2 regions of the Methylotenera sp. L2L1 genome follow, and region 1 is predicted to be linked to the other one. Evidence: riboswitches for the same ligand, from Rfam matches in the RefSeq annotation. Region 1 holds a riboswitch; the other holds the start of a gene.
What was found. Region 1 has a riboswitch for cobalamin ahead of FG24_RS05370 (TonB-dependent receptor domain-containing protein). Riboswitches for the same ligand answer to the same signal wherever they lie in the genome.
Positions count from the first base shown of each region.

Region 1 (5,901 bases):
AAGCAGAATGCTTCATCCCTTGCGATGGCGATTGTTTTGCCAGCAAGGAGTTTAGGTGGCGGTAGTGTGCTTGGCACACTAAATGTGACTGTAGGCGGGCGCGATAAATCTTGTGCAAGTGCACTGGCTGCATCCTCAATTTTCTGCTCCAGGTCACTGATTTCGCCTGCACGGAATAAGCCAAGATGCCGCTCCGGTAAGCTCAATGCTGCGTTTTTTTGTAATGCGCCAAACCAGTTGATGTGTGGTGGTAGTGAGTCGTGCAGCAATTTTCCATGCCCCACGCTCCCAGTTTTATTCGCAACGACGCCTGCCGATTTTAGCTTAGGGTAGTGTGATAGCAAACCGTTGGCTAGCGCACCAAACGTTTGTGCCATGCCACTGGCATCTATTGTCAGTAATACAGGTAAGTTAAATCGAACTGCAATATCTGCGCTTGAGGGGGAGCCGTCATACAGACCCATCACGCCCTCGACGATAATCAAATCAGCATCTTGTGCCGCGCGATAGAGTTGCGCTTCCGCATCGCTTTCGCCACACATCGTAAAATCTAGGTTGTATACAGGGCGCCCCGTGGCAACTTCTAAAATCATCGGGTCTAAGAAGTCAGGGCCGCATTTAAATGCTTGAACGCGTAAACCCTGATTGCGCCATGCACGTGCCAGCGCCGCTGTAATAAAGGTTTTTCCTTGCCCAGATGCTGGGGCTGAAATGAGTACAGCGCTGCAGGTAGTCATAGCTGTTCTTTAAAGGTCTATGCCTGGCTGGGCCTTGATGCCAGCACGCCATGCATGTTTAATGTCCATAATCTCGCTGACGGTATCCGCCATCTCGGTGAGCGCTGCTGGAGCGCCTCTGCCAGTCACCACCACATGTTGCATCGCAGGTCGCGCTGCAATATCTGCTAATATTTGGGGCAGATCAAGATACCCATATTTCATGGTGTAGGTGAGTTCATCCAGAATCACCAGTTTAATGTCAGGGTCGCGCAACATGCGTTGCGCAATGGCCCATCCTGCTTGTGCAGTTTTTGTATCGCGTTCTCTATCTTGTGTATTCCAGGTGAAGCCTTCACCCAGTACATGCCACTCTACGTTGGCCTGGCCACGAAAAAAGGCTTCTTCACCAGTATCACTGCGTCCTTTGATAAACTGCGCTACGCCCACTTTCATGCCGTACCCCAAAGCGCGCGCCATCATGCCAAACGCAGATGAACTTTTGCCTTTACCATTGCCTGTGAGTACTAATAACAAGCCTTTTTCTTGGTTTGCTTGTTCAATCGCAGCATCAATCACTGCTTTTTTACGCACCATACGTGAGGTATGGCGCGTGTTTTTATCATCAGATGACATTTAAATTATGCTTTAGCGCGACTTACACCGCTAGCTAATGCAAAAGCAATGTGTACTACCGCTGCAACTGCTAACCAGAAGCCTAGGTTTTCAAATTGGTTAGGTGCGTATTTCACTAAACGCGCACCAAATTCAGCAATGGTTGGGTCAGCATAGCGGCCACCAAAGAAGTAGAAACCACCGCTAGAGAACAACTCACCTACCGCACCGGCAATCGTAGCACTCGCCACTAAAGGTAAAATTGCCTTGGTGCTAAAGCTATAGCGTTTTGCAAACCAGCGACCAGCTAACCACATCACACCATAAGCCGGTAATAAAAAGCCATACGCAGGTGTCACGCAGAAGTTGCTAACGCCTTGGAACGTCACTGAATAAAGGTCTAACCCCACACATAGGGCTAATAACGCTGCAAATGCTAAGGCTGGGCTTAGATATAAACCAGCAAGAAAAAATACAGCATAAGAAGCGCTAGGCAAGCTATTGATAGAAGCAAAGTGATGGCCGCGCGTCACAAAAATAAGTGTAGCAAGCGCAACACCTATAAGAATTTGTTGTGTTTTAGAAAGTGTTAGCATGATAGGTGCAGCCTCCGGTTGAGTCATTTTAAAAATACAATTAAATAGAACACGATTTTAGCGTAAATGCGTTTTTCTTGGGCGAGTTTTCACTCACCCAAGGATTGTTGCAATGACTACTGCATGTTATAGCGCAAACCTACAAACAAGTTGCTGCCTGCTGTGTTGTAAGGCACAGAAGTTGCTGTGTTGCCAGTGTAAGAAAGAATATAGTTTTTATCGAACACGTTATTTGCACGCGCTTCCAGCTTCCATTCAGGTGAGAGCTTATAGTTGGCACTTAAGTTAACCAACATATAACCTCTCATTGGTTTTGTGTTGGTGGAGTTGTTGTAGCGTGTTGATGCTCCGATAACTTCAGAGCCCCACTGTAAATTTCCCCATGTGTGTAGTAAGCTGAGTGCGCCATAGCGATTACCGCGCCTATCTAATAACTGATCGTTTTCACTGATATTTGCTGACTTTTCAATTCTTGGTGATTGCGTTGTAAAGTTACCAGCCAGTGTTAGGTTGTCGGTGATGTGCCAATTTCCGTCAAAAGTAACGCCCTGTATGTTTACCTGATTCACATTCTTCACAGGGTCGCCATTGACGATTAAGTTTTCAATGTCATTATAAAAAGCTGTCATGCCAGCCGAAAATTGACGAACCTCATAGCGAACAGAAGCTTCGCGATTGCGTGATTTCTCTGGGTCTAAATTTGGGTTCCCAGAGAAGCCTGTAATTCTTGGGTAATACAGTTGGTTAAACGTTGGCGCTTTAAATGCTTTGCCATAACTTGCTGTTACGCGCCATTCAGGCGTAATGCGAAAGCCGTAGCCGGCACCACCCGTAGTGTAATTGCCAAACTGAGTATTGTGGTCTTCACGTACTGATAATTGCAATGAGTGCTTGTTGTAATTAAGTAAATAGCCAGCCATAAAACCATCATTGTTGCGTTCTTTTTTAAACTTTACTTTAGGTCCCGGATCGCTATCAACATCCTGTTCCAAACGGTCATACAGCAGGGTTAACATCCCTACTGGTAATTTCAAATCATTCTGCCAGGTCAGTTGCTTTTGTTCAGTGCGATAGTTTGTAACACCACTAGGGTTGTAGGAAGAAAGTGCTATGTTAGTCACTGGGCGTGCATGGCTGTCTGAATCATCGATACCCATCCCTAATTTGAACGTGCTATGCCATGCATCGGTAAATTGATTTTTGCTGGTAAACGCATAGCTTTGCAGCGTCTGGTTACCATAGTTGTTATAACCGCTATCGTAATGATTACGGCCCTTACTTTCAAAATACTGCAGTCCCCAAGAGTGGCCTTCTTTTAATTCAAGCTCTAAAAAGCCAGAGGTGCTTAAATTGTGATAACCGTCATTATCATCATCCTCACCTGTACGAATACGTTTGGCAGAAAAGCTATCCGTATCCATGCTGCTGATATTGACACCATATTTAAGTGCTTTGAAGCCACCATTGATGCCAAACTCTGCTGTTTTTGTGTTGAAGTAACCTAACCCAACTGCGGCATTGATCAATGGCTTTTCAGATGAGTTTTTGCGGGTAAATATCTGAATCACGCCACCAATCGCATCTGCGCCATAAAGACTTGAAGCGGGGCCGCGCAAAATTTCTATTCTCTCAATTTGAGCCAATGGAATATTTTCATAGGCAGTCGTGCCTGATGTCGCGGAGTTGATACGTAAGCCATCCACTAATACCACGACGTGTTGATCGTTTGTGCCTCGTAGGTAAACACTGCTAGAGGTGCCTGCGCCACCGTTAGCGTTAATTTGCACACCTGGCTGCATACGCAAAACATCAGTCACAGAGCCTGCCCCCATGCGTTCAATTTCTTGGCGCTCAATCACTGTGACGTCGCCGATGACGTTTTCACGGGCTTGTGATGTTCTGGATGCTGTGACAACAACTTCGTCTAAGTTGATGCTTTCTGTAGCAGATGTGGTGTGATAAAACGCAAGGCTGATCAGCCCTGCGATGACTTTCTTGTTCATTCGATTTCCTTTTGTGACATGCGACCCCGCATGCAACTGTGAAAAAGGAAATACTGGAGAGTTTAAAGCATCGAAACGAAAGGCAACTGCATCAAGGTGATTGGCCTATGCAGTACGTTCTGATAAACCGTCACCCCGCGGTATTCCCAACTAATTGTCGCGAGGCCGGTCTCCGGGCTTGTGAGGTCTATGTTTTACACCTTCCCAAATATGCGCCATAAAATAGCGCTGTTCAGTGGTCTATTGTAAAACAGAATGATTTGGAATCATGCTCACTTACCGTTGCGGGGGCAGCGTAGGCATTGCAATACTTTAATAAAATATTAGCGCACCTATTTCCCAGTTTCACCTTGTTCGTTTAATCACAAACTCGGCACCTATCAACAGCGACAATTATAGCGCTTAAAGATTCAAAGGAGATAATTATCCTGGACAATTTTTTTTACAATGTGTTGTAATACTTTTAAAAATCACTGTTAAGTATTGACTACAATCAATTTTTTCAATTATAGTGAGTGTATGGACGCAGACTTATCAGCACTGGAACAAAAACTGTTGCAATTAATCGCACTGTATAACGAGTTGCGTGATGAAAACGCGCGTCTACGTGTTGACCTAGGCACGATGGAATCTGATACAGCGCTGTTAAAAGCTAATATGGCAAAAGCTAGTGAGCGTATCGAAGCGTTAATGCAAAGCCTGCCTTGAGTTTCAATAAATGATGATTGTTGAGTAAAAGCTAATGAGTGAAATTAAAGGCGTTGATGTCAATATCATGGGGCGTGACTTTACTGTGTCGTGCACGGATGAAGAGCGCCCTGGTTTACTGAATGCCGTTAATTATTTAGATAAGAAAATGCGTGATATCCGAGACAGTGGTAAGGTCATCGGGGTTGAACGTATTGCCATTATGACAGCGCTTAATTTGTCATACGAGCTGTTAAATAGTAAAAGCGGTGATGTGAATATTGGAGATATCAAGCGTAGAATCTTAATGATGCAAGATCAAATTGATCAAGCTTGTGAGAAGTAATATATATTTAAATAGGTAATAGAATTTTCTGGTAAGTAGAGTAAAATCAATTCAATCGTTTTATTGTTAAAGATAAAACGTCAGGTTATACAGTTTGTTCTCTGCGGCGTGGTTTAGGCTAATAATTCCTTGAACTAGTTTATAGCATCGGTTTTAGTCATTCGAGTTGTTGTGTGCGCGCCCTAATAGGTGTTCTTTTAGAGCACTTGTGGCGGGTGTACCTAATGCGCTCTAGGCTGTTACCACTTGAGCCTTTTTGGTTCAGGATGCTGGCTTAGGCTATGTCCGTGGAGAACTCCCTAATGCTTAAGGGTGGGTGTGGCGCGTACTTTTTATCACCAATTATCTTAATGCGTGATATTTCAAATCAGCCAGACTAACAATCTCCAAGCACTTTTCATGGCAAGCCTCTAAAATCACCGGCGGTGCAAATCCAGCCTCTGATGCTTCTAGCCAACGGCTTGCACATAAACACCAGCGATCTCCAGCCGTTAGGCCTGCAAAGCCATATTCAGGGCGTGGTGTGCTTAAATCATTTCCTCTTGATATTGAAAATGCTAAGAACTCTTCAGTCATTTGTGCACACACTGTGTGGCTGCCAAGGTCTTCAGCGCCAGTTTCGCAGCAGCCTGAGCGAGTAAAACCTGTGATTGGATCTAAGCTACAAGTTTGTAATGCGGTACCAATTACGTTTTTTTGTTGTGGTTTTGTCATTGTAAGATTTATTCAATTGGATTGGATATAGATTATCATAGACAATCATTTTTGACAGGAAAACGTAATGCGATATTGGTTAATGAAGTCTGAGCCATCTGATGTTTCAATTGACGATCTAGCTGGCTTTGAAAATCAAACAGTCGATTGGTATGGTGTGCGTAATTATCAGGCGCGCAATTTTATGCGTGATCAGATGCAGGTTGGCGATGGCGTACTGTTCT
Region 1 covers NZ_JQMG01000001.1:1,146,181-1,152,081, forward strand. Annotated here, with positions in the region: gene FG24_RS05355 (cobyrinate a,c-diamide synthase) at 1-737, opposite strand, end outside; gene cobO (cob(I)yrinic acid a,c-diamide adenosyltransferase) at 747-1,352, opposite strand; gene FG24_RS05365 (hypothetical protein) at 1,358-1,954, opposite strand; gene FG24_RS05370 (TonB-dependent receptor domain-containing protein) at 2,044-3,930, opposite strand; cobalamin riboswitch at 4,077-4,326, opposite strand; gene FG24_RS05375 (hypothetical protein) at 4,450-4,638, shown strand; gene FG24_RS05380 (cell division protein ZapA) at 4,673-4,963, shown strand; gene FG24_RS05385 (DUF2237 family protein) at 5,306-5,677, opposite strand; gene FG24_RS05390 (EVE domain-containing protein) at 5,745-5,901, shown strand, end outside.

Region 2 (5,901 bases), 930 kb from region 1:
ATAAGTGAACGTAGTAGTTGCTGGTCTGCCTCTGGTGTACCTGTTTTAAACTCTGGGTCAGTCAAAGTATTGATAAACGGTATCAGAAAATCATCTTTTGCTTTAATGCTAGGTATTTCTTGGTAAGCATTGAAGACTTCCGCCTCATCCAAGCCTAGGCTTTCAACGATATATTGATAAGCATGGGTGTGAATCGCCTCTTCAAAACCTTGACGCAGCAAGTATTGGCGGCATTCTGGTGCTGTGATGTGTCGATAGGTGCCTAACACGATGTTATTTGCTGCGAGTGAGTCTGCCGTGGTGAAAAAACCTAAATTACGCTTCACAATCAAGCGCTCATCATCCGTGAGTGCAGTGCTATCTTTCCACTGAGCAATATCACGGCTCATCGATACTTCTTGCGGCATCCAGTGGTTGGCACAACCTGCAAGATACTTATCCCACGCCCAATGGTATTTAAACGGTACTAGCTGGTTGACGTCGGTCTGGCCGTTAATCATGCGTTTATCCGAGGCGTTTACACGGCCTGAGATAGAGGGTTGGTTTGCGGCTACGGGTGTTGTGGTTTGTGTGTTTGGTGTTGGCACTGGCGCAAGCTTTGGTGCAGCTGGCGCTTCGTAAACCTCATCTTCAAATGAGAGCATGTTTTTTCCTTAATTCTTTATTTTTTAAAAACCATACTTACCACCGTCATTCCCGCAAAAGCGGGAATCCATGTTGACTTTAAAAAGTTTAAAATCCATCCATTTAAGATGATTGAATCATTCCAAAAATGGATTCCCGCTTTTGCGGGAATGACGATTAGGGAAGTTTATTTGCCTATTGGCAAGATTCGCACTCTGGATTATCTATACTGCACATCTTGGGCGCTGCTTCTGGTGTGGCTGAAACCGCATTCAACTCACCACCGCTACCAGTAGATTTCTCCGCTGCAGTTGCCCCTAATGAGCGCAAGTAGTACGTCGTTTTTAGGCCACGTTTCCAAGCCAGCATATAGGTATCATTTAGCTTCTTGCCTGATGGCACAGCAAAGTACAGATTGAGCGATTGCGCTTGATCTATCCATTTTTGGCGGCGTGCAGCTGCTTCAATTAACCAGCTTGGGTCAACATCAAATGCCGTGGCATAAAGCTGCTTCAAATCTGCAGGTACACGGTCTATGGGGGCGAGTGAGCCATCAAAATACTTCAAGTCAGAGACCATTACAGCATCCCATAAACCGCGGTTTTTCAGATCAATCACCAACTGCTCGTTCACAATCGTAAACTCACCAGAAAGGTTAGATTTCACGTAAAGATTCTGATATTCAGGCTCGATACTTGCAGAAACACCTACGATATTAGAGATAGTTGCCGTAGGTGCAATCGCTACGCAGTTAGAGTTACGCATACCCACTGTTTGAATGCGTTTACGCAAAGCATCCCAATCCAGCGTTTTGCTTCTATCTACCTCTACATTGCCACCACGTTCATTTGATAGTAAATCCAGTGTATCCAATGGCAGAATGCCTTGATCCCACAAGCTACCTTTAAAGCTTGAGTAAGCACCGCGCTCTTCTGCTAACACAGTGGATGCCCAATAAGCGTTGTAACACACGGTTTCCATCGCACGGTCAGCAAACTCCACCGCTTCATTACTTGCATAAGGGATACGCATTGCATGCAGGCAGTTTTGGAAGCCCATAATCCCCATACCGACAGGACGGTGACGGTAGTTAGAGTTTCGAGCTTTGCCCACCGCATAGAAGTTAATATCAACCACGTTGTCCAACATACGCATGCCCACTTTAATGGTCGCCTGTAGCTTGTCGTTATCTAATACTAACTTTCCATCTACTTCTTTCAAGTGTTGTACTAGGTTGACAGAGCCTAAATTACACACGGCAATTTCCGTATCGGAGGTATTCAGCGTAATTTCGGTACAAAGGTTAGAGCTATGCACCACACCTACATGCTGCTGTGGCGAACGAATATTGCATGGATCTTTGAACGTAATCCAAGGATGGCCAGTTTCAAACAACATAGACAGCATCTTGCGCCACATTTGCAGTGCAGGAATGCGCTTGAACAGTTTAATCTCACCATTATCTGCACGGCGCTCATATTCAACATAAGCCTCTTCAAACGCTTTGCCATATTTATCATGCAGGTCTGGCACGTCTGACGGCGAGAATAATGTCCACTCACCACTCTCAGTCACGCGGCGCATGAATAAATCAGGAATCCAGTGCGCTGTATTCATATCATGCGTGCGGCGGCGGTCATCACCGGTGTTTTTACGTAAATCCAGAAACTCTTCAATATCTAAATGCCAAGTTTCTAAGTAGCCACACACAGCCCCTTTACGCTTGCCGCCTTGGTTTACCGCGACAGCAGTGTCATTCACGACTTTCAAGAATGGAATCACGCCCTGGCTCTTACCATTAGTGCCTTTAATGCGTGAGCCTAATGAGCGTACTGGCGTCCAATCATTACCCAAACCGCCTGCGTATTTTTGTAGCAATGCATTTTCTTTGATGCCTTGATAAATACCATCTAGGTCATCACTCACCGTGGTGAGGTAGCATGAAGACAGTTGTGAATGCAAAGTACCACTATTAAACAAAGTAGGCGTTGAGCTCATGAAATCAAAGCTAGATAGCACGTGATAGAACTCAATTGCACGGTCCTCGCGGTCAATCTCATTAATTGCTAAACCCATCGCAACGCGCATAAAGAATATCTGCGGCAACTCGATGCGGCGCTCTTCAATGTGCAAGAAATAACGGTCATACAAGGTTTGCAGGCCTAAGTAGCCAAACTGAAAATCACGCTCTGCCACAAATACTGCGCTCAATTTACTTAAATCAAACTGCGCTAATTTAGCGTCCAATAAACCGGCTTCAACACCCATTTTGATATAACGCGGGAAATACTCGACATAACGGCTTTTCATCTCATTTTGGCGTGCACTCTCCCCTAGCACTTCAGTGCGGATTAAATCTAGCTGCAGCCTAGCAGTTACATAGTTGTACGCGGGTTCAGTTTCAATCAGGCTGCGTGCTGATAAGATTAATGCTTTGCGCACCTCATCAAATGGAATGCCGTCATACAGATCGCGCACGGCTTGCTCTACCACAATATCAGGATTAACTTCTGCACCTAGGTCTTGGCATGCCTCTGCTACCATCGAGGTTAAGAGCTTGATATCTAAAGGGATAAGCTTTCCACTTACATTAACATTGAGTGTGTGGCTTGATGCTGGTGCTGTATGGTTTATCTTGTCTGCCGCACGCTCCGCATTACGCTTTTCACGATACAGCACATAAGCGCGTGCTACATCATGGTTACCATTACGCATCAGGGCAAGCTCAACCTGATCTTGAATATCTTCAATATGAATCGCACCGCCGGCAGGCAATCTGCGCAATAGTGCGTTATTCACCAACTGACTCAAAATAGCGACTTGCTCGCGCACACGCTGCGATGCTACGCTTTGGTTTCCCTCTACGGCCAGAAAAGCTTTGGTAATGGCAATCGAGATTTTATCAAGATGATAGGCAACGACATCACCATTACGGCGAATGACTTGCAGTGTAGGTAACGACTCAGAACTTAGTCCATTAGTATGACTGGAGCCATTGTTATTAGATGTATTGATATGATGTGAAACTGCATCATCCATTTTGATTTCCCTTTTCTCAAAGGGCAGGACACTTTTTATTCAGCGCAAATCATTTCCAAAAAGCTAAGACCAGAAAGCTAAGAAAAGACCGCTCGCTCAAATAAAAACCAGCATGGCGAAGTGAATGTGCAAAGACAAACCACTCCATCTGCCGAGGACACCCCGCCTCAAACGTTATAAAAGTACTTTTACACAATCAAACTTAAAGTTAAACCATGTAAAAAATGTCTACGGCAGGTCTCCTGGCTTTCAGGTCAATATATTTTGTCAGCCTTCCCACCTTGATTAAAAGGCAGTGGCGTGTCAGACAAAATACTCGCTGATTACAGTTGCGGGGGCAGCTTCGGCATTGCAATTTCAATGATAGAAATTGCGCACCGTATTCCCTATTATCTTAAATTAAGATTGAAATTTAAGAACCGTATGTGCTTACTATAACGCAACATGGTGGGTTATTTCAACTTAAAAACACAATATATAGCTAAATATTTAATATAAATAGCTATATATATGTTTTACAAGATATTATTTATTGAGACAGGTTAATCAAGAAAGTTAATGAATTAGGCTAAATTGCTTTCTTAATGTTTTTGCAACATTGACCATGTTCTGTAATGCCTGCCTTGTCTCATCCCAGCCTCGCGTTTTTAGGCCGCAATCTGGGTTAATCCAAAGCCGCTCAACAGGCACCACCCTAATTGCGTGGTACATGAGGTGCTCCATTGCATCAACACTAGGAACTCTCGGTGAGTGAATGTCATAAACACCTGGGCCAATTTCATTGGGATAATCAAATTCACCAAATGCATCTAGCAACTCCATGGCTGATCTAGATGTTTCTATCGTAATCACATCCGCATCCATAGCAGCAATGGCAGGCAGAATATCGTTAAACTCGGCATAGCACATGTGCGTATGTATCTGTGTACTGTCATGTGCCACACTGGCACTCAGCTTAAATGCACGTACTGCCCAAGCTAAATAATGCTCCCATACAGTCTTTTGCAAAGGTAAGCCTTCACGTAATGCTGGCTCATCAATTTGAATAATCGCAATGCCAGCTTTCTGCAAATCATCTACCTCATCACGTATCGCTAATGCTAACTGCATAGCAGTCGTCGAGCGCGGCTGATCATCACGGACAAAAGACCATTGCAGCATCGTAATTGGGCCAGTAAGCATGCCCTTTACCGGTCGGTCAGATAATGACTGTGCAAAACGCGCTAAATCAACTGTCATTGACTTAGGTCTATAGACATCACCATAAATCACTGGTGGCTTCACGCAACGTGAACCGTAGCTTTGCACCCAGCCATTTTCTGTAAATACATAACCAGACAATTGCTCGCCAAAGAACTCCACCATGTCATTACGCTCTGCCTCACCGTGAACCAGCACATCTAGGTCTAAAGACTCCTGCTCACGAATAGCATGTGTGATATGAGACCTAATTTCCACCTCATATTCTGCTAAAGATATCTCTCCTTTTTTAAGTGCCGCACGACTGGCACGAATATCACGCGTTTGCGGGAATGAGCCGATTGTTGTGGTAGGCAATAACGGTAAATTCAAACGTGCTTTTTGTGCAACTTGCCTTACCGAAAAAGGACTATCACGATGTTCATTCATCGTGTTAATTGAGGCAACGCGCGCTTTCACGCCGGCAGAATGCACCAACGTAGATTGATGACGTGAAGCAATCGCAGCGCGTGATAACGCCAACTCATTAGCCACTGATTCAAGCCCATGATTCAAGGCCTTAGCGATAATACTTAATTCAGCAATTTTTTCATCTGCAAAAGCCAGCCATGGTTTAATCTCTGCATCTAGCTTTACCTCATGCGCTAAGGTCACTGGCGTGTGTAACAATGAACAGCTCGGAGCTACCCACAAACGCTCACCAAGTCGTTGCACCCAAGGTGCCAATAAAGCGAGTGTTTTATCTAAATCGTTACGCCAAATATTACGGCCATCTATCACACCTGCAGACAATACCCAATGACTAGGGATTGCATTCACCCAAGGCCCAAGCTGCTCCGGCGCTCTTGCTAAATCTATATGAATGCCGTCTACAGGCAAGGTTGATATAAACGCTTGGTAGCGGGAAACATTCGCAAAATAAGTAGTGAGCAACAGTTTTGGACGCGAGGCTCTAAACCATGCATACGCACGCTCAAAGGCCTTTAACCAAACATCATCTAAATCTAACGCAAAAATAGGCTCATCAATTTGCACCCA
Region 2 covers NZ_JQMG01000001.1:2,080,272-2,086,172, reverse strand. Annotated here, with positions in the region: gene FG24_RS09850 (ribonucleotide-diphosphate reductase subunit beta) at 1-644, opposite strand, end outside; gene FG24_RS09845 (ribonucleoside-diphosphate reductase subunit alpha) at 820-3,663, opposite strand; cobalamin riboswitch at 3,879-4,102, opposite strand; gene metE (5-methyltetrahydropteroyltriglutamate--homocysteine S-methyltransferase) at 4,219-5,901, opposite strand, start outside.
Region 2: it holds a riboswitch for cobalamin, as region 1 does, so the genes downstream of both, FG24_RS09845 (ribonucleoside-diphosphate reductase subunit alpha) here and FG24_RS05370 (TonB-dependent receptor domain-containing protein) in region 1, are expected to answer to the same signal.